4 regions of the Desulfosporosinus acidiphilus SJ4 genome follow, and region 2 is predicted to be linked to each of the others. Evidence: riboswitches for the same ligand, from Rfam matches in the RefSeq annotation. Region 2 holds a riboswitch; each other region holds the start of a gene.

Region 1 (5,215 bases), on a different replicon from region 2:
GCTGGCAGTCTGAATTTATTTATCAAGGAGCTTACCTCACTGATAATATTTAATTGATGCTTGATGGTTCAAAAAGATGGCGGAAAATTTGTTTATTAATGCTAAAAATGAACCGGTAGGTTTTGTCAGTGATGGTGATATTATGAAGAATATAGGTTATCAAGATCCGAAGATTTTCTTTATCGATGCTTTTAACTCTGCTTCATGGGTTGATACTGAACCCTTTGATGAGAAAATAAAAAACCTCATGAATCGTAATGTCATGGAAATAGCGACTAAACGAGTGATAACGGTGGATGTAAACGAAGATCTTGATCAAGTGGCTAAGATTCTAGGCAACAAGAAAATCAAAAAAGTTCCTGTTGTGTCTGAGGAGAAACTTGTTGGTATTATTAGCCGCGGAGACATTGTACGTTTTATCGTCAACAATTATATTTACCAATAAGCGACACGTTTCTAGCTTTAATAGAAATCGGAGTCCCCATACTTAGAGTAAAGGTCTTAGAAGGGCATAAATAAAATAGCCCCCTGTTTGAAATGTCTCATGACTGTTTCAGGCAGAGGGCTATTTTATGTTTCGATATTTATTTTATAAAGCAGCACGATTTATTAGACTTGGGAATTCTTAGAAACGAATCAGTTTCCATAGTAATCCAGGTTGGTTGATGGCTTGAGTATTCTGAAGCGGAACAGATTGAACCCCTTGGCCGGTTTGGATTTTTAGAGTGGCGATGTTCGTGTTTGCTGGCAAAGGAAGTTCTGTATTTTTCAGATTTATGGAATAGTTAATTTTCATTCCAGGATAGCCAAATACTTTAACGGGTTCTGTAGCTTTTAACGGACTGTTGTTTTGCCATGCAGTGGTTAGTTCGCCATAACCTGAGGTGGGCTGATCGAGAGTATATAGCTTAAATTGAGATCGAACCTGATCCTGTATGTTGACATTAGCCTCAAGAGCACTTTGGAGAGATTGTTGTGTAACTTGACCTAACACAGCACCAATAATGTAATGAGTTTCATCGCCCGCTTGAACAGGTGTTGCAGAGATGAAGCAGCCCCCTGCAGCTGATGTAGAACCTGTTTTTATACCAACAATTGCGTGCTTTCCGAGCATACCATTTACATTATAGACAGTTCCGGCTACGGGCAGGGTCACTTGCGGCATAGCAACAATTTGACGAAAAACAGGATCCTGCATTGCAGCTTGAGCAATTTTTATTTGATCAACAGCATTGCTGACAGTAGTTTCACTGACACCACTGGCATCCGCATAGTGAGTTTTAGTCATACCAAGGGATTTGGCAGTTTCGTTCATCTTGGCAACAAAATTCTCGTTAGATCCTGATACCCAGCGCCCTAAGGTATCTGCCACATTGTCTCCTGACGGAAGTAATAGACCTTCAAGAAGCTGTTTTTCAGTAAGAGTTTCTCCTTCTGCAACCTTTAAGACGGAATAGCCATTACTTAAATCGCTTTGGTAGCTTGCGACATCCTGAGCAGTCATGGTTAATGTGGGACCGTTTTCACCAGGCTGCAATGGATGAGTTTTTAAGACCAAATAGGCAGTCATTATTTTTGTTACACTAGCAATAGGAACAGGACTTTGGTTAGAAGTTGAAGCGACAACACCTAAATTTTCTGTACCAACAGCTGATTCACCCTGCGTGGGAAATGTTACCGAAAAGTGGCCGGGTAACGATGAAGACGTTGATGTCACTTTCGCTTCCATGGAAGGGAGAGCACCAGTAAACCGACCATAAGCTAGCACGCAGACTAACAAAACAATGACTAAGAATAATATTCCTCTGATGGGAAACATAGGAACCTTGCGAGACGGGGAAGTGGACGGAGTCCCAGACATAAAATAACCTCCTTAATAATATTTAATGTGAACAGTTTAATTTTACAGGAAGAGTAAGGATTCGACAAATGGGTAATCATAACTTTTTCATTTGGGCATCGTTTTTACATAAGTTTTTATTGGTAAAAAGTATTTTAGACGACGAATAATAAGTGATATACAGTACTTAAATGTCAAAAAAGTTTGTAAAGTGTTCCAGAATTAGTAGTATTGTAATAAAAGGATAAAAATTTGTTATAATGGGCAAAAAATGTTGTTCTTTAGAATATTGTATAATATACTACCTTTCAGTGGAGATTAATCCCTTAAACATTAGTAGGAATAAAAGTTAATTAAACTTCAGTGCTAAAGGCAAACTCAGTGAGAGCTGAGGACGCAAAGCCACGGGTCTTAGATTCTTGATAAGATAGCCGGGTTACCATATAAAATTGTGTCGCCGATCGTTGAGTTCGGTGCTTTATTTTTTTTATGGTTAAGAACCAACATTAACAGGTAAAACAAAACAACAAGAGTTTAAGAGACACTACATTTAATGTTTCTCAAAGGGAATTTACATATAGAGAGCAAAGAGACGGAGGGAGGGGGAAACTCTTTGAATTGGTTATTAAAACCTGCACAATTAAATCTTACGGTAGGAATGCCTGCAAGTGCAGATCTATTTGATAAAGCCGGTGTATTATTACTTCATAAAGGACAGCCAGTGACAGAAGGTATAGGAGATCTTTTAAGGAAGAGAAAAGTTTATATTTGGGATAAACAAGAGGATGATGAATATCCCTCTAGAAACAGTGGGAAACCATTCCCCAAAGATGTCTATGAAGGTTTAGTTGGTTCCTTATGGAATATTTTTCATGAAGCAAAACTGATTACTGCCGAACAAATAGAAAAAACCATCGTTCTCGTGGAAACAATCGTTGAACAACTAAAACCACTCAATGTTTATTTGAACTTAGATGTTGTACCCTTGGACCTTGAACAGTTTAGAAACTATGATTACGGTACATTCGTGCATAGTTTGAACGTAGCTATTTTGGCAACCATGACAGGTATGCGTTTAAGGTACCCTGAGACAAAACTTAAGCATTTAACCTTGGGTGCCCTCCTGCATGATTTAGGCAAATTGAATATTCCCAAGGAAATATTGAATAAACCGGGTAATTTAACCGAGAACGAATTAGCTATTATGAGACGTCATCCTCAGCTTGGAGCAGAAATGCTGGAGAATTGCAACTTATTGACAAGCATAATGGATACGGTGATTAAACATCATGAACGTTGGAATGGGACTGGGTACCCTTTTGGATTGAATAAGCAAAAAATTCATCTGGATGCACAAATTGTCGCTGTTACGGATGTATTCGAAGCTTTAACGGCAGACAGGCCCTATCGAAAAGGTTTACCTCCCTATTATGCCCTGGAAATGATTATAGCAGGAGCAGATAAAGCCTATAATCCACAAGTTGTGAAAGCTTTTCGAGAGAGTTTAATTTTATACCCGGAAAATTCAGTGGTGACTCTCAATACCGGTGAAATTGGAGTAGTTGCAGCAGTTCCGATGCAGATGCCGACACGTCCTTTGGTTCGTCTTTTACTTGATAATAAAGGCAGGACAATCAATAAAACTCAGTATGTAGATTTAATGCAAGATTTAACTAGGTTTATTGGTCGTGTGGAATATGATTTTCCAATGAGAGGCTGCCCAGAGTGCTGGGATCCAAACAAGGGCAAATGGAAAAATTAAATAACTTTCGACAAAAGAAAGCTTAGTACTTAAATAAAATCCTTTCTGAACCCCGAAAGCTATTGTAAGAAAGACGACACTTGTGATGAGCCTCCATTTGAGGCCTTTCAAATTAAAGACGGTTTCTAATCCCCAACTTGTCATAAAAAAATAGGCGCTGCATTTAATAACTAAGGCTCCAAGCCAAACTCCCATAAATAGGGATTCGACTCCGGCAACCGTCCTGCTTATTTCTACCATTTTTCCTAATTCTAGAATACCGAATAATAATCGGATGGTTTCCGTCGGACCAAAGACGAGAATCTGGATAACAACAACAACTGTATCTAAAATCCCCACAAGAAATCCAATTCGCCAAATTGCAGATTTTAATTGAGCGAAATCTTGCCTATTACTGTGAGGTAAAAATCTAATAAATCCCGCCAAGAACAGGATATAGACCATGGGAAAGGGGATCACTTTAAAGACTCCCCAAAGCAGAGGGATAACTCCGTTTTCCAGAAATGGAAGGAGAGCACCTTGTTCAATTCGTGGGATCGTTAGGAAAATATTAAGAACTAAGGCAACAACAATGATAGGCAAGAGAACTTCGGAAAAACGTGCAAACACTTCTATACCTGAAGTTGCCAAATAAAACACAAGAATTAGCCCACCAAGGTAAAGAACCCAACGGGGAACTAACGGCATGATGGATTGTTCGTAAATAATACCAATAAAGGCTAATAATAATCCACCATAGTAGCAAGAGATGATGAAATAGACAGAACCAATAAGTTTGCCGACCCATCTCCCTAAGATTAATTCAGAGATCTGCAATAAATTTTTTTCTGGGTAATGGGCTGAAAGAGAAAGCACCATAATACCATAGGGAATAGTCAGAGCAAATCCTGGCATGATAGACATCCAACCATCTCGCCCTCCCGCCTCTGTAACGAATGTTGCAATGAGAAGGAACGTTCCGCCCATGAGAACAGATGCCCCTAAGGTCATAAATTGATGTACTGAAATTCTTTCCATGGTTCCCTTCCGGCGAAAGAGTCTCACGTAATACGGAAGTATTGCTAGATAAACTCCCGGAAATAAACGTGGTATCTTGTAGTTTGCCCGCTGATTCACCTCTTATCCTATATTCGTCGATTTGCCAATGTGAATGCATTCTAAGTCAAAGTGAGTGCTTTATTAACAAAGGATTATGGACTTTTTGCCTGAGATTTTAATAATTTGGATAATGAGACTATTTCTATTCCCTGGGCTTTTATTTCCGGCAGCATCTCCTTGATTGCTCTAGCTGTATTGGGACCTTGTGGGCCAACATGCCCGATACCTATAGCCTTGCCGGAAGTTTTGGCTTTCGAAATTAAGAGCCGGATTTGTTTCTTAATAGAATTCAGGTCCGACGAATTATCTAGGAATACATCTCGGGTACCTGAGATAACACCTGCATTATTAGCCTCTCGAGCTAAGATTGTTGATTCAGTGGTCTTGCTGTCCAGAACGAATAAATGATGGTCTTTAGCCATTGCTATTAAAGTTGCGACAATTTTAGGATTTTCCGTACCTTTCGAGCCCATATGGTTACTGATCCCAACAGCATAAGGAATCTGCCTGAAACT
Region 2 (5,215 bases):
AGCCGGAGCCAATATTAAGTTTGTCAACACCCAAGATACGAAATGAAAAAATGGGTTTAAAATCGCCGACGAAATTTGATAAATAAGTGTTGCGATGATTGAAAGCAATGGTTTACCTCCTTTCGAGGAAAGGCTTATTGCCCTTCCTCTTCAGGTTCGTATTAATGGCCTAATGGTGATGTAAAAATACTTATGATACTTCCACCCAGAAAAGCAGAAACGGTCCCTTTTAGAGCCCTTTTTTGCCATTTTTTCGCTGTTTCCTGGGCTTCCACTTCATCAGCATGTGAATGCCAAATAGACGCAGCAATCCATGCGGCTCCACCAACAGGCGTTGCAATAGTCAAAAGCTTACTGCCTAATTGATTACCATAATTAACAATATCACTGGCACCATCAGCCAGGGCTAAACATGGTGTTGACAATAAATATCCAGCCACAAAGGCCGCAACATATAAGGAAACTTCGCTTAACAATCGACCAAAACGCTTTCTAAATTGAGCCTTCTTCATTAAGAATCTCCCTTTCATGTATACTTTTATTTAATAAAAAGCTTTCCTCCTTCTTGAATTGCTTTAAATACTTGTGGAAGTGATTCCAACATCCTTTGAATAACATCGGGCTTCAAATGAAATAGAACCTCAAAAAACACTACTACAAGAAGCGCAATAATTTATAACACCACCTCTTTCAAAGAACTTAAAAAAGTTTCAAATATCACCTCCCTAATAAAGTTAAATAAAGGCATTCATTAAGAACAAATTGTCCTAATGAATGCCTTGTAGCAAGCGTTATAGGCAAGGAAAACGCAAACCATGTTTGTCATTTATTCTTGCATTTTCCCTACTTGCTCTACTTTCAGTTAAACGCTGCCCTCCTATTCTTTTCGCCCATGCATCATTGCATTTCGCTAAACCACTCAGCTTAGCAGCTTTAAAAGGCACTTGAGGCATCGGGGAATCTCGGCCAGTAAAGATGGGATCTCTATAATCAATATATTTCTGTTTTGGCTTAACTACCGATACATTATGCTTACTCGCTAAATTACGAATATGACCAGGAGTTTTTCTATAGGTCTTAGCTACTTCATCTACAGAGCAGCCGGCTTTCAAGTCACGTAAAATAAAAAAAGTCTCCCCATTCACAATAACCCCTCCCCTTTGGGCTTTTACCCAAAGGGAAAAAAAACCCCCGCTGCAGAAGCAGCGGGGGTTTAATCCTGACTTTCTTTTTCTTTAATTAGGCGCTCTATAAGCATCGGTGCACGAGGATCTTCATTAATCAATGCTTTCCAAGGTTTCGAAAAAAAAGCCACAGCTCTTAATTTTGGTTCAATTATAAATTCTGAATCAGACAATTTCGTAGTTAGGCGTTGAGGATCAGTACGTGTAATACTAGCATATACATATCCCATTGCACCTGGTAGAGGTATCTTTTTACCATCCATAAATCCGTTCTTCGCTATTTGCTCATAAGCATCTAAAAACTTACGGACCTCATTAATAGTAAAGCCTGTGACCTCGGCGATATCGGATATTAATTGAGATTGTTGAAGGGCACGAGGCCTTTTTGCCATGCTTTATCCTCCAAATATTCTGAATTTATTTCTGCGTTTCTATATTAGGATATCACGAAAATATATGTTAGCCAATAAAAAACACCTCCGCTTGAGAGGCATATTGTGGAATATTATGTCGAAAACTATTATAACTAACCTTTCCGGACATGCCAAATGGGGCGGCTGCTAATAGTCAGACGTCCACCGTTCTTAAGACATAAGTATTTTAAAATTCGTTTAGATTTAACTGACGAAATTTCAGAAGTCTCAATAAACTGTCAAAAGCAATAATCAATTGATTACCAGTCATTAATACCTCCTTTAAATCATCCAATTTATGTAAATTAAACATATTACTTATAATATTACTTATAATATCATTATAATATATGTAATATGTTTATTCAAGACTTTTCAAAAAAATAGCGTGCAAAACAATTCAATAACAATATCGCTAGTGGAATGAATGCTAAGAAGTTATTAGAAACTCTTCGTTGAATCGGATTATCCGATAGACCATAATAGTAATACCACCTTGTATTAACAAGGTGGTAATTCTGATAAAAGGGTAACCGTCCTATCTATAGTATCCCGTAAAAAACTGTGAGTATATTTATCGAAAAAACCCCATCGTCTTTTCGATGGGGTTTACTCTTTGAATTCCTCTAGTAAGGTTTCTATTAATTTAATGGTTCTAGGATCATTATGTATCAGTTTTTTCCACGGATCTGAAAATGTTGCCATTGTCTTAACTTTCGGGAGAAACTGTACTTCACCATTAATTAACGGGGAATTTTGAATCCTTGGTTTACTAGTAGTTAAAGTAGGATAAATATAACCAGCTCCACCTGGTAAGGGAACTTCCTTATTATTAAGAAATTCATTGCCTGCAACTTTGTACCAGGTTTTAAATATCTTACGAATTGTAGCTATAGGTATCTCACTTTCTTTAGCTATATCCGATACCATTTGGGCCTCTGTATAAACTTTACGTGATTTTTTTGTCATTCAGAAAGCTCTCCATTATATCGATTAATCAAAGAATTAATTAAATATAGTAATATTATAACCATTAACACATCTAAAATGATATATCTTTTTGAAAAGAACAAGATATATTTTTGTCGAAATCAGTGAAAAAATGCTAGAAATAGAAGAAAGTGTCCTTTAAATATTCGGACACTTGATGACATGCGAAAATAATTGGCTTTTGCCAATCATGATAAATGTATAAATTTATTGGCCTATTAAAGATTTAAGGCCATATTTTATTTGAATCCTCTTACCTTCGGTTACGGAGGATCTTTTATTTCCTTGGTTAAGTTGCCATGTCATATTTAAGGAGCTAAGAGGCCCGAACTTGCCAGCAGCTATAGGGACTCTTAGAAGTGCAATATCATTGCTTCCACATTTAAATAATTTAACCTTTTCGTACCGCCTAGCATCAAGTGTTTGTTTTCTGCGTTTTTTTTCATCTTCACTTAGAAGTTTGCGTTTAGGTAATCCAATTCCATGTCGCGTAGCTAATTTATGTACCGAACTTTCTCTCTTATTAAATTTTTTTGCAGTCTCTTCTATAGATGCACCATTTTCTAGATCACGTAATATTAAACACGTTTGACCATTCACACAGCATCCCTCCAATAAAGTAAGGAGTGGGTGCCAATGCATAAAATATTAGTTCCTTTTGGCAACCCGACTATCTTAGCATAAAAACCTTAGACTCGTAGTTTTGCGTCCTTATCTTTCGATAAGTTTGCCCTTTTCAATTCTTTGAACTTAAGTCAAAATTCAATTTTTCATTATATATAGTATATTATAATTATATCCTATTGTATATAGTTGATAGTATTTTTTGTGAACCATATTCATTTTGCAGTTTTTGCGACAATATTATAAATTAATTGGACCTAGATATTTTGTGACAAATCCCCCTGTTGAAACAGGGGGACTTAGTATTCCTTTATTATTTTAATACTCGGAAGGGACAATATTTTGTTTATCACTCTCGGCAATATCAGGACCATTATAATTCTCGCATTATTATTCGTCAACTATTATTCGCTATTTTTCGTGTATTTATCCTTATAAAATAATATCCAAAATAGTTGAAATAATGGATGGTGTAATTTGATTAATAATATTAAAGATATAAGAACAAAAAAAGGTAAAACGCAAGAAGAACTCGCGAGACAGCTAAATATCTCCTTGCGTTCTTACCAGTATATAGAAAATTCCAAACAACTTCCAAATGTACTTACTGCTTTAAAATTAGCTAAATTATTAAATACACGAGCTGAAAATTTATACACGATAGAACAGTGTGATTGGATTTAACAACATAGCCAAATAATTTTAACTACTTAACCTTCCTCAAAATATAAAAGTGCCTTATTTCAAAAAGCACTTTTACTTATATCAATAGAATTTAAGTAATCTTGAAATTCCTGTGGTTGCTCAAAGAAAACGTCCTTGCTCATATTCAAAGCATCACTTACAAGTTCAAGAACCTTTTCTATATTACCTCCAGCGCCCCTTTCGATGAACGCATACTGTGAATAACTTACTAAAGGTCTCTCATCAATAACAATATATTTATTATAAAAATCTTGTTGAGAACCTATTAAATTTCTCAGAGTTCTAAGGTTTTTAGCAGCTCTTTTATAGTCCTTAAAAACCGATTCTTTTAAATATCCACCTTCAATAAGAGCCGGCTCCACATAACGACGGATTGCCTCTTGAGTAAAAATCGAACGGTTAATCTTCTTAATACCCTTCCGTTTCTCATTGCTAATAACCTCATCAACCTGATTCGTCAAATCCGGATTCATATTTAATTCGAATCTTCGCTGCTTTTGATTTTCTGTAGCAACTAATCCTGTTTCGCTTTCTTTATCGTAAACAGGATTTACACTTATAGAAAAGTCACCGCTGGACAGCATTGACCCCCATATATCCTCGATAATCTTGTAAACATCTTTGTCATTGGCAGCTGCATACTGAACAATCGCGTCTTTTAGTTGCTTTGAATGCAACGAAATAGGAACTCGTACAAATATACTTTTGGCCACAATTATTCACGCCCTTGCTCAAGATCATTAACTAACTGTTTCGCCTCAACGTAGAGCTTTAGCCTCTGTTCTTTTAGATCCGGATCTTTTTCCCTCTGAAAATCCATGTAAGCTTCTCTCTTGAATTTTTTAAGTTCTTTCAGCCTTTTCTCAAAAACACGTTTCGGCTCTAAAATATCTGCAATTTCCTCGTCCAACTTTAAAAGCTGTGCTTCAGAAATTTTTACTTCAAAAACACTTTCGTTGAGTTTCACAGACAATATTATACCATTCGCATTGTTAAGCGAAAGATCTTCTGCAACCGGTACAGTCATCCTAACTCACTCCAGTCAACCTCTTTTTTGTGCTTTAGGCGATTTACATACCCCATCATTTTTTTAAGATCATCTTCAGCCACGTAGATTTCTCCGCAACCACAACGCTGAACAGGAACATTCGTTATTATACAGTCCTTTAGAGGATAACTGGTCCTTGCAGAAACTAATGAATTCGACCGGCAGCTTGGGCATTCCATAAATTGGCCTCCCTTCTATGCCATATTATAACATTGTGTAAACTATATAACAACGCGTTTAAAACTTCAATA
Region 3 (5,215 bases), on a different replicon from region 2:
TAAATGGTGAACGGTATGGCTGCCAATAGAATTTCCTTGTTTCACCAAGTCGCTAAGTTGGTCCCAACTCATCATTCCTTGACCTACTGAGTTCGTAACAATAAAAAAGGTTGCTCTGAAACCACTTTTTTGTAGAATCGGCCAGGCTGAAGTGTAATTATCGCTATAACCATCGTCAAATGTGAGTAATATTGGCTTTTCCGGAATAGGAGCTTTATTTGCTAATGTTTGATACAGTTCGTCAGTTGTTATGGAATGATAGCCTTTATTGTGAAGCCACGTTATTTCTTCGGTGAATTGTTTTACTGGAACGCCCAATGAGTTGCCCGGAAGGGTTTTGATGGAATGATACATAAGTACAGGTATACCAGCTTTGGGAAATGTAGTCATTTTTGGTTCAGCTTGATTTACAACAGCTAAAGATGGGGGTGCGGGGGAAACCAGAGGTTTACTAGAGTTTGATTTTAGGGAATCTCCCGGTAAATAATCATTTGCTGCAGGGCATTTGACAGCAAATGAGACGATGATTAAAACTAGAGTACAGAGGCTAGCGAGAAATAGCTTGAATTTTAGGTTCATGTAGTTGTGCCTGCCTTAGAATTTATTTGTTAATAGGATAACGACTGTTTGATAACTTTATGCATTTATATAACATAGATACGATTGCCCCCCGACCATTTTTGAAATCACGAAGGGGGCTGTTTTTTGTACAATCAGAAATTATTACTTTCAGTTAAATACTAAAAGAAGGGCTAATTGGTGCGAAGACAGTGCCTGCGGGGGCCAGCCAAGTTTTTATAAAAATGGTTATTAACTTAGGTTTCAAGCCAAACTAACCAGAGATTTAATTATGGAGGATAAGTTTTGGCAGAAAGAAAAAATATAAAAGTTCAGTTGCTATTTATGCTGATAAATATTTGCATCATACTTCCTATTAAACCTTCAACTGTTCAACAGACAATTCCTACGGATTCTAATATAATTACCCCCCCGATCAAGGCTTCAGCGACAAATTTAAGAGATCAGCCACTATTGCAGTTTGGAGTTGTTAGTGATATTCACGTTCAAGCCAGCGACAAGTTGGCAAAGACCAAATTTTCTAAGATGCTTTACGACATGAAAGAACATTTGAATATCAACAATATCATCATTAACGGCGACTTAGGAAATGGAAATTTACAGGACTATAATGTATTCCATAACTTTATAACGACTAAAGGAAAGAACATTAGATTTTACTATACGATTGGGAACCACGAATTTTATAATGCTTTTAGAAGCAAGAAAACAAACGGATGGAGTCCGAAAACCTTTCCAAATGGTGAAACAGAACAGTTAGCTATCAAGCGGTTCTTAAGTTTAACTGGTCAACCAAACGTATACTATGACAAATATATATCTGGCTATCATTTTATCTTTCTTGGTTCGGAAAAGTCGGCAATGAGCGGAAAAGAATATAAAGACAAGGCTTATCTTTCCGCCAATCAATTAGCTTGGCTTCGGGCAAAACTTAAAGAAAACTATTCACCCCATAAACCAATGTTTGTTTTCTTACATCAACCGTTTCCCAATAATACCACCTGTAGCTGGTATCGTTCGATACAGGGTTATGTTATTCAGCGGGATCAATTAAAAACGTTGTTAGGGCACTACCCGGAAGTAATTTTTTTCAGCGGACACACTCATTGGCAGTTAGAGCTGGGTCGGGAGATTGCGAAAGGTCCGTTTTATATGGTCAACGATTCATCCGTGGCAATGCCAATTGATGTTAATGGCAAGAAGTTATCTAATAAAAGTGAGGGTCTCGTGGTAAATGTTTATAAAAATAGAGTAGTCATCAAAGGGAGAGATTTTAGCGGTGAAACATGGATTTCCAACACAAGTCATGAACTAATTTACAAGAAGGAATCTTGAACTATCCGATTGAATTCGATAGGCGCAACTTAACGACTTAAAGACAGCTTTAGATAAGCTAGTCACAGCAGGGACTATAACTCAAGCTCAAGAAGATGCTATCTTAACAAAATAAGACAATCAACGTCAAAAGCGTCGGAATAAGTTATTCCGACGCTTTTGACGTTGATTGAAATAAGTACTTTCCTTTAGGCTTTCACATCAAGGTTGCCACCAAGATTCGGGTTCAATGACCGTTCCATCATCTGTACTAGTGCATTACCTTCCATTTTAGCGGTGTCCATGACTTTTTTTAGTACTGAAACAGATGCTTGGTTTTGAACTTGGCCTTGGCTCATGATAGACGCTGTAACTGCTAAATCCATTTGCATTTCCCTCCTTTATACTGAAGACTTTCATAAGATTTTGATCGAAAGACGAAATAAAAAATCGCCATATCTTTTTAATACAGCGACAAAAATAACTGTTCGGTAACCCAGCCATCCTTACCTTAAGTAGAGGATCTGTGGCTTTGCGTCCCCTGCTTTCGCAGGGTTTGCCATTGTCGCAGCTATATTAAATATAGTCTATAGTAATTGAGTATTGTGGTACTTTTATGATAGTATCTTTTGAGCCTTATAGTATTAGTATAACACAAAATAGTGGCCTAAAGCTTTATTTTCACTAAGACTCGCATTCTATAAGTGGGAGTTACCCTCTCTCTTTCTTCGGTAGGGGCAGTGTCTCCCTCCGCTGCGTAGTTTCTTTTCTGGAATAGAGGGCTTCGGCCTAGATAATATTAATGGGCGGTATTAGAGATAGTTACCACCATACTGACTTCACCGGATGTTTTGGCAGCATCAAAAACCTTCTTGATACCATTCCATACTTGCTCATCATTTCCATCAATGTGAGTGCTAAGGGAACCGACTTTGTACTGGATGTTTTCATTGGACAAAGAATTAATTGAATTGTTAATAACCTGGCCGGGACTGTTTGTTTTCTGTGGGTAAATCGATACTTCAGCACATAACATGGCAAAATACCTCCTAAGCTATATTATCTGAGAGTCTTTTGAATTTTGAACCTTGGGATAGCCTTCCCAAGTTAATTGAATCTATTAATGCTGGTATATTTAAATTAGGGATTACTGAATAACCTCGAAACCTGCATGGGAGTAGGAACTAAGGCCATTTTCGTGGTATAATAAAGCAAGATAAAGGATGAATATGGTCGAAAAACCTTGCAGATGGGGGACGAAAATGTACCGAAAACCTACAGGTCAAATTAGCTTACTCGAAGACTTCAGATTTTTTGCAGGCGGCAAACTTGATGCGAATAACCGTTGGGTCAAGATGGCCGATTTGATTCCCTGGAACGTTGTTGAAGAGCGATATGCTTCTCATTTCCCAAAGCATACTGGAAATGTTGCGAAACCAGTTCGTGTCGCATTGGGTGCCCTCATCATCAAAGAAAAGTGTGGATTTTCCGACGAAGAAACCGTCCAACAAATCATGGAAAACCCCTATTTGCAATACTTCATCGGGCTGGAGGAATTTCAAACCACTCCACCGTTCGATTCATCGAGTATGGTCCATTTTCGGAAACGCCTCGACGCTAAGGTAATTGCTGAACTGAACGAAGCCTTATGTAAGGGAGAAACAAAGACGGAAACTGAAGATCATAAAGATCAAAACACTCCCCCACCAAGTTCAGGTTGTACAGACGACAATCGTCGTGAAGATCAAGCAAGCAGTGAGCAACCACCCCAACAAAACCACGGAAAACTCATTTTGGATGCCACATGCACCCCGGCCGATGTGAAATATCCCACGGATTTTTCTCTACTAAATGACGCACGGGAAAAGTTAGAGGCCATGGTGGACACCTTGCATGAGAATCAAATAGGGAAAGAGCTCAAGCCAAGAACCTATCGACAAAAGGCACGTAAACTCTATCTGAAGTTAGAAAAGAATCGGAAACCCAGAAGTCGTGAAATCCGCAAGGCCATTCGGAAACAGCTGAGCTTCGTTACAAGAGACCTTCAGATCGTCTTGAAACTATCAGCCAAGTACCCAGAAGGACTCAGTAAACGGCAGCAAAAAGACTTAGAAACCATACAAACACTCTTTGAACAGCAAAAACCATGTATGACAAACGAGTCCACACTATAGAAGAGCGTATCGTGAGCATTAGCCAACCGCATGTTCGCCCGATTGTGAGGGGTAAAAAAACAGCAGCCACAGAATTTGGAGCGAAAGTTGCCATAAGTATCGTCAACGGATTTGCTTGGATCGAGAAGTTGAGTTGGGAAGCCTTTAATGAGGGCACCACCCTGATTGATTCGGTAGAAACCTATAAGGAGCGCCATGGAAACTATCCTGAATCCGTGATTGCCGATAAAATATATCGGAACCGAGACAACCTGCAGTACTGCAAGTTACATGGCATTCGGCTTAACGGGCCCAAACTAGGTCGACCCTCGAAGGATAAAAAAGAGCATTTAGAACAAAGGCGGCTAGAGAAACAAGAGGCAGGCCTAAGAAATGCAGTCGAGGCGAAATTCGGTGAAGGAAAACGTCGTTATGGACTAGGTCGAATAATGGTACGTCTCAAAGAAACGAGTGAGACGGTCATTGGCTTACAGTTCATCATCATGAACCTGGGGAAGCGCCTCCGGGATCTTTTGTACCTTTTTTGGGAAACGCCTTTTTTCGAGTTGGGAGATTTTGTTTGTTGCCTAGAAACTAAAAATATGGGGACTGTTCAGTAATCCCTAAATTATTCAAGGCTGAAAAAAACTATATACGTCAAATAGAGGAGTTTTTTCATAATTGGAAGAATACATAAAATGCGCTTAGTTACTAAGAAAGTAGGGATATAATAGTGCAATATGCTGAATTTTTAGGATTATTGGAGAAGGAACTCGTAGTTTCCTTAGGTTGTACTGAGCCTATGGCGATTGCCTATGCTGCCGCTTTAGCCAAAAGTTATGTCCGGGGAGAAGTCACTTCCGTCAAGGTCCTTGCAAGTACTAATGTCATAAAGAACGCCATGGCTGTAACCATTCCCGGCATTGAGGGAAGTGGAGTGAATCTTGCTGCCGCCCTGGGGGTGATTGCCGGGGATTATAGAAAAGGACTGGAAGTCTTAACGGGATTGACTGCGCTTGATGTTGAGAAAGCCAAGAAAATGATTGCGGAAAAATTAATAGCTGTCGAGGTTGCTGAGACCCCGAAGAAACTATATATAGAAGTAACTATTACGGCACAGGAGTCATACGCCAAGGTTATCGTTGCTGATGAACATACACGGGTTGCTC
Region 4 (5,215 bases), on a different replicon from region 2:
ATATTGGCACTACCCAAAGCAATTCCTTTTACCCGTCCATAAGCGTCTACTGTTGCCACTGAAGTATTATCCGATGACCATGTAACCTTTTTATCCGTCGTATTGCTTGGTGTAAATACAACGTTTTAACGATTGTGTAAATCCTACATCGATGGTTGTACTTGTGAGATTCAAGGCAATGCTTGACGCTAAGTTGGGAACAGTTACTTGACAAGAGGCAACTTTATTGCCGTCTTGAGCCGCAACTGAAATTACTGTTGTTCCCGTCTTAACAGCAACAACCTTACCGTTCTGGTCAACCGTTGCCACCGAAGGATTACTTGATTTCCAGGTAACGGCTTGACTGGTCGCATTACTGGGAGTAATAGCGGCAACCAAAGTATCGTTGTTTCCAACATTGATGGTGTCTGTCGTCTTACTAAGGACTATTTTCGTAACGCCCGTTTGAACCGTTACTGCACACGTTGCGACAAATCCTCCGTCATCACTTTTTGCAGTAATATTAGCACTACCATCTGCAATGCCTTTTACATTACCGTTAGTATCTACAGCAGCCACAGAAGTGTTATCTGATGACCACGTAACTTTTTTGTCCGTTGTAGCACTCGGCCTAAACACAACGCTTAACGATTTTGTAAATCCTACATCGATGGTTGTGCTTGCAGGACTCAAGGCTATGTTTGTCGCAGAATTAGGGACAGTAACGTGACAAGAGGCAGATTTATTACCGTCTTGAGTTGTAACAGTAATTGTTGCCGTTCCACCATTAATCGCTAAAACCTTACCGTTCTGGTCAACCGTTGCCACCGAAGGATTACTTGATTTCCACGTAACGGCTTGATTGGTCGCATTACTGGGGGTAATGGTTGTAACTAAAGTATCGTTGCTTCCAACTGCAATTGTATCCATTGTTTTGCTGAGAGCTATGCCAATGACTGAACCTGATGATGAATATAGAGTTGCTGCTTGTGGAAATTTTGTTTTATCCCAAGTAAAACCATGTTGTGACAAAAATATGTCAGTAACATTGTAAAACAAATTATTTAGGACACCGTCATTTGTCGCATCAACTTGATACCAAAATCCATTAAGTTGAACCATATTCCAGGCATGAAAATCCTCCGGCTGATTACCATTGAGATAGCCCTTAATTATTATCGTTTTAATTCCTGCGTCATTCAGCATTTTTTCCATTAACATAGCATATCCTTGACATACAGCTCTCCCATATGTTAAAGCATCATATGCGCTATGATATTGAAGACTGTAATCATAAGATACGTGACTCGTTATGTAATCGTGAATCGCTTTTTCCTTTTCGTCAGGAGTCATGCCAGGAGTAATAATGCTTGATACTATGGATTGTGCTTGACTAGTAACAAAGTCCTCCTCAGCCTTTGTCGTAATGTAGCTTACCGTGAAGGTTAAAACAGTATCATATTTACTTATGACATTTGCGTTATATTGTATATCTGAGAAAGAAAGAGCAAGATAATCATCTTGAGTAGACGCTTTATTCATCGTAGACATTAGGTTCCCGTTTTCTAATGTTTGGACATCTCCCGTATACTTAATTTCAAAAGGAGTCTCTCTGTCTACCATATCCTGATAGATTAAGCTTTGAAGGTCAGTCAAATTTGCCGCTGTTTGCATTGTATCTGCCAATGTCACACCTGGAAATGCGAATATACTCAATAATACTATTAACCCAAGTAGTAATTTTCTCAATATATTCTCCTCACCTTCTCTTAATATAAATAGTCACTATTTAAACAATAGCGGCCAATTTCCTTACTGTTCGGTAGCTTGGCAATCATCAGCAATGACTGGAAGACCCATAGCTTTGCGTCCTTGGCCTTCGCCAAGTTTGCCTTTGCTGCTAGTCTAAAATCCTTATCTGCCTTATTGTAACATCTGCAAATTGAATATTCTGTCGAAATTTAGAGCATTAACAAGTTACAAAGAATAATCAATAGGGGAATAGCTAATTTCTGCAAATTAGGAGTTTCGATGGTTGATCTAACATAAATTAATCTTGAAATCAATGTTGCAGTTACCTGACTAATTAGCGAAATTAACCACACCATTAATTGTTGCTTTTTTGCGCCTCAGTGCTTTCTTCATGGCTAAGAAAATATTAGACATCTTCCCATCAAAAATCCTTATTAAGTTTTTGATTCGTATAGACACAAAAAATCCTCCTTTTAGCCCGTCTAAATCCAAACGGTTAAAAGAAGGATACTATTTTTTTAAATTAACGAAATCTCATTCAGTACTCCGCTGGATTACTAAAACCAACTTCGCTAGATTTGCCCATAAATCCCTTTCAAATTCTAATTTAAAATCCCACAAACCCTTGTGCCATAAGCCTTACTTTCGCAAAAATAATGCAAAGGCTATTAAATATGTCTTTAAGGCGTTTGTCAAAGTATATATCGACCTGAAACTCTACGAACGCGAGCTGATTGCCGTCGATGGTTCGAAATTCCGGGCGGTTTATGGGCGAAAGAAAATGTATAACAAAAAAAATCTTAACTAAGAAGCTCCAGCGAATTGATGAAAATATGACCAACTACCTGAACGAACTTGATCATGCCTTCTTTTTATGTATTTGGTCAAAAATGAGGCTTAAAAAGCCTCTAAAAAAAGTTAAACCCGCATGAAATGCGGGTTTACAGACAAATTATGGTGCGGGAGACAGGACTTGAACCTGCACGGTTGCCCGCTGGAACCTAAATCCAGTGCGTCTGCCAGTTCCGCCACTCCCGCATGTCATATAATCATATAACGAATGGTATCATATCATAAATCTCACGGGAAGGCAAGTACTAAGTATCCGCCCCTATGTTTACCCCATGCTCTGCAGCAGCCAAAAATACTCTAAAAGCAATATGATCAGATCAATTCCAATGAGAGCGAACAAATTCTTCAGCCAATCCTTTGGATATTCCCAATAGTAGAAGACGACATTGATTAGGACAAGGACTGCCGAGCTTATGCCCCAACGCCAATATAAACCCGGATCGTTGGAAAACAGATGAATAAACCAAATGATCGGCAAAAAAATGAAAACACTCATAAAGGTGATCATATTATATCCAATGGAACGACGCAGGTCATTCTGATTTGGTTTAGCTCTGCTCAAAGGTGTTCCTCCTTAAAGGTCTAAGTCTTGGACACCAGTATACCATGGTTTATCCAAGTCCGAGAACCATTCCGTAAAGAAAACTTAGCTGGCGCTCGAAGACACTGTCTTCGCACGAATTAATGCTTCTTGCAGTATACAACCGAAGGTTATACTTTCTAATAGTACGACAAATCTCCCGCACCCTCAGTGTGGTGTGGGAGATTTATGGACAATTGCTTGGGAACAATTTCTCAGAGCCAACCTAATTCAGGGAACTTTCTCTGTGGTTGATTAATCGTCCCGATGGTTTTCTTTTCCGTTCTTACCCTTTGCCTCATCGCGATGCTCTGAATTTGCCGAACCTTTTATCGTCATCATGGTTCCTCGGGTTACTGAAGCTTGCGGAGCAATCTGAACTTGTTGAGTCCCATGATTATCCTCATCCTGGTCTTGATCATCCCGAGGTAGCGTTTTCTTTTGTTTCAGGGATTTCTTAAAGTTTTCTAAAGCTGTATCGGCTTGCTTTTCTAAAGCCTTGGTATTGCTTGTAACCGCTGAAGTACTTGTAGTATTAGAATTCACGGCAGCAGGGTCAGCAGTTGTTTGAGACGTTGATGCAGCAGCAGGTGCAGTGGTAGTTGTATTAGATGCAGAAGATGCTTTTGAAACAGCCTTTTCCATAGAACTTACAATATTTAGAGCCAGCCTCTGGGCCGCTTGAGGAGGAAGCTTATCTAATAAACCGCTTAACACCTTAATATTGTTAGTATTCACGTTAGATAAGGCTATTGCCAGAGTTTTAGCTTCCTGAGAATTTGGATCTTTAACTTGATTAATAAAATTCTGGGCTTGTGTAATTTTATCCGTATATTGAGACAAAGAGGCTTCAGCGGCATCCGGCTTTCCTTGCTGCAGTAGTTTATTAGCTTCAGCCAATTTTGCCAAAGCATGGTGTTCTTCAATTGAAGCCTTATTGATTGGATTAAAAGTTAATAGGAGCTGAATTTTACCTATGAGATCTGTAAACCAGTTTTCAGGTGCAACGGTGTTGCCATTGCTGTCAACAACGGGCGGGATCGTGATGGAAGAAGATGTTGTAGAATCTGAAGTCGCAGGAGATACGGTTGTGGGTACAGTCGGATTCAAAGGAGGTGCGACCGTTGTAGTTCCTGTCGTTGCAGACGAAGAAGAAACGGTATCTGCAAGTGTTAGGCTTGAACCCACAGGAAGAGTTAATAATGCTAACGTCAAAGCGAAAACCATTTTCTTTTTCATATGCTGCTGTTTGTTAATCATGTTGTTATAATTCCCCTTTTCTTTGTCTTTAGTACGTACTATTATTACTTACGCAGCAAAGGAAAATTTTAAGGGGGCTCGATTAATTATTTTGTCGAAAAATGGGACACCTTCTTAAATTGCAGCTTTCCTCTTGTTTAGAAAATATCCCGTTCCCCAGAATAAAACTAGAGCGCATATACCTAATACAAGCCAAAGCCAAGTCGCTCGTGCAATACCTGTGAAAACAAGAGCAGTCCCTACGTAATAGGGAATCATAGAAACCGCAGCAGTCCAGAGATAGGTCCAGAGCTTCATTGAGGGCATAGCTCCCGCTATATAATTCACCGCAAAGGCTGGTATAGGAAGAAGCCGAGCCACCAATAAACCGAACGACCCTTTGCCTTCAACCCAGTTGTCGACCGTTTTGAACCGTTCCGGGGAAATAAGCTTTTTCAATAAGGTTTGGCCATAGAAGCGCACTAGAATAAAGATAACCAGAGAGCTTAACGTAGAACCAATCCAGGCAAAAAAAACCCCTTCATACACTCCGAAGATTTTCAAAAACATGACAACAAGTCCTTCAGAGGGAATCGGAGTCATACAAATTGCTGTCATCAATAAAATCGCGAAAGCAACTCCCCAGATGCCCCAAGCTTGAATAATATCAGAAATCTGATTCCGCCGGTCATAGTAAAAAAAAGCTGCAATTAAAATTATGAAAACCAGCGTAATAAGAGCGGTCAATCCGTATTTGCGAAGATTATGTTGGTCTCCCATTGATCACCAGTCCTTCCCTTTTATCCCCTCGCC

What was found. Region 2 has a riboswitch for cyclic di-GMP ahead of DESACI_RS22790 (hypothetical protein). Riboswitches for the same ligand answer to the same signal wherever they lie in the genome.
Region 1: another riboswitch for cyclic di-GMP. It lies ahead of DESACI_RS13625 (HD-GYP domain-containing protein); the one in region 2 lies ahead of DESACI_RS22790 (hypothetical protein).
Region 3: another riboswitch for cyclic di-GMP. It lies ahead of DESACI_RS23865 (YjfB family protein); the one in region 2 lies ahead of DESACI_RS22790 (hypothetical protein).
Region 4: another riboswitch for cyclic di-GMP. It lies ahead of DESACI_RS23275 (Ig-like domain-containing protein); the one in region 2 lies ahead of DESACI_RS22790 (hypothetical protein).

Annotation. Positions count from the first base shown of each region.
Region 1 is NC_018068.1:2,996,684-3,001,898, reverse strand. Features, by position in the region: gene DESACI_RS13635 (CBS domain-containing protein) at 77-445, shown strand; gene DESACI_RS13630 (D-alanyl-D-alanine carboxypeptidase family protein) at 626-1,861, opposite strand; cyclic di-GMP riboswitch class I at 2,202-2,284, shown strand; gene DESACI_RS13625 (HD-GYP domain-containing protein) at 2,454-3,602, shown strand; gene DESACI_RS13620 (GerAB/ArcD/ProY family transporter) at 3,510-4,619, opposite strand; gene DESACI_RS13615 (divergent polysaccharide deacetylase family protein) at 4,793-5,215, opposite strand, start outside.
Region 2 is NC_018066.1:41,485-46,699, reverse strand. Features, by position in the region: gene DESACI_RS22815 (hypothetical protein) at 1-108, opposite strand, end outside; gene DESACI_RS22810 (hypothetical protein) at 162-512, opposite strand; gene DESACI_RS22805 (hypothetical protein) at 792-1,145, opposite strand; gene DESACI_RS22800 (HU family DNA-binding protein) at 1,214-1,576, opposite strand; gene DESACI_RS22795 (hypothetical protein) at 2,207-2,566, opposite strand; gene DESACI_RS22790 (hypothetical protein) at 2,795-3,187, opposite strand; cyclic di-GMP riboswitch class I at 3,245-3,329, opposite strand; gene DESACI_RS22785 (helix-turn-helix transcriptional regulator) at 3,689-3,895, shown strand; gene DESACI_RS22780 (hypothetical protein) at 3,955-4,629, opposite strand; gene DESACI_RS22775 (hypothetical protein) at 4,632-4,943, opposite strand; gene DESACI_RS22770 (YgiT-type zinc finger protein) at 4,940-5,143, opposite strand.
Region 3 is NC_018068.1:4,368,891-4,374,105, reverse strand. Features, by position in the region: gene DESACI_RS20110 (polysaccharide deacetylase family protein) at 1-579, opposite strand, end outside; gene DESACI_RS20105 (metallophosphoesterase family protein) at 865-1,914, shown strand; gene DESACI_RS23865 (YjfB family protein) at 2,103-2,279, opposite strand; cyclic di-GMP riboswitch class I at 2,381-2,464, opposite strand; gene DESACI_RS20100 (YkoF family thiamine/hydroxymethylpyrimidine-binding protein) at 2,693-2,929, opposite strand; partial or broken gene DESACI_RS20095 (IS5 family transposase) at 3,156-4,666, shown strand; gene DESACI_RS20090 (L-cysteine desulfidase family protein) at 4,780-5,215, shown strand, end outside.
Region 4 is NC_018068.1:4,497,354-4,502,568, forward strand. Features, by position in the region: gene DESACI_RS20700 (Ig-like domain-containing protein) at 1-59, opposite strand, end outside; gene DESACI_RS23275 (Ig-like domain-containing protein) at 91-1,695, opposite strand; cyclic di-GMP riboswitch class I at 1,798-1,882, opposite strand; gene DESACI_RS25605 (hypothetical protein) at 2,062-2,190, opposite strand; tRNA gene DESACI_RS20710 (tRNA-Leu) at 2,687-2,769, opposite strand; gene DESACI_RS20715 (hypothetical protein) at 2,849-3,145, opposite strand; gene DESACI_RS20720 (DUF5667 domain-containing protein) at 3,419-4,423, opposite strand; gene DESACI_RS20725 (TVP38/TMEM64 family protein) at 4,538-5,182, opposite strand.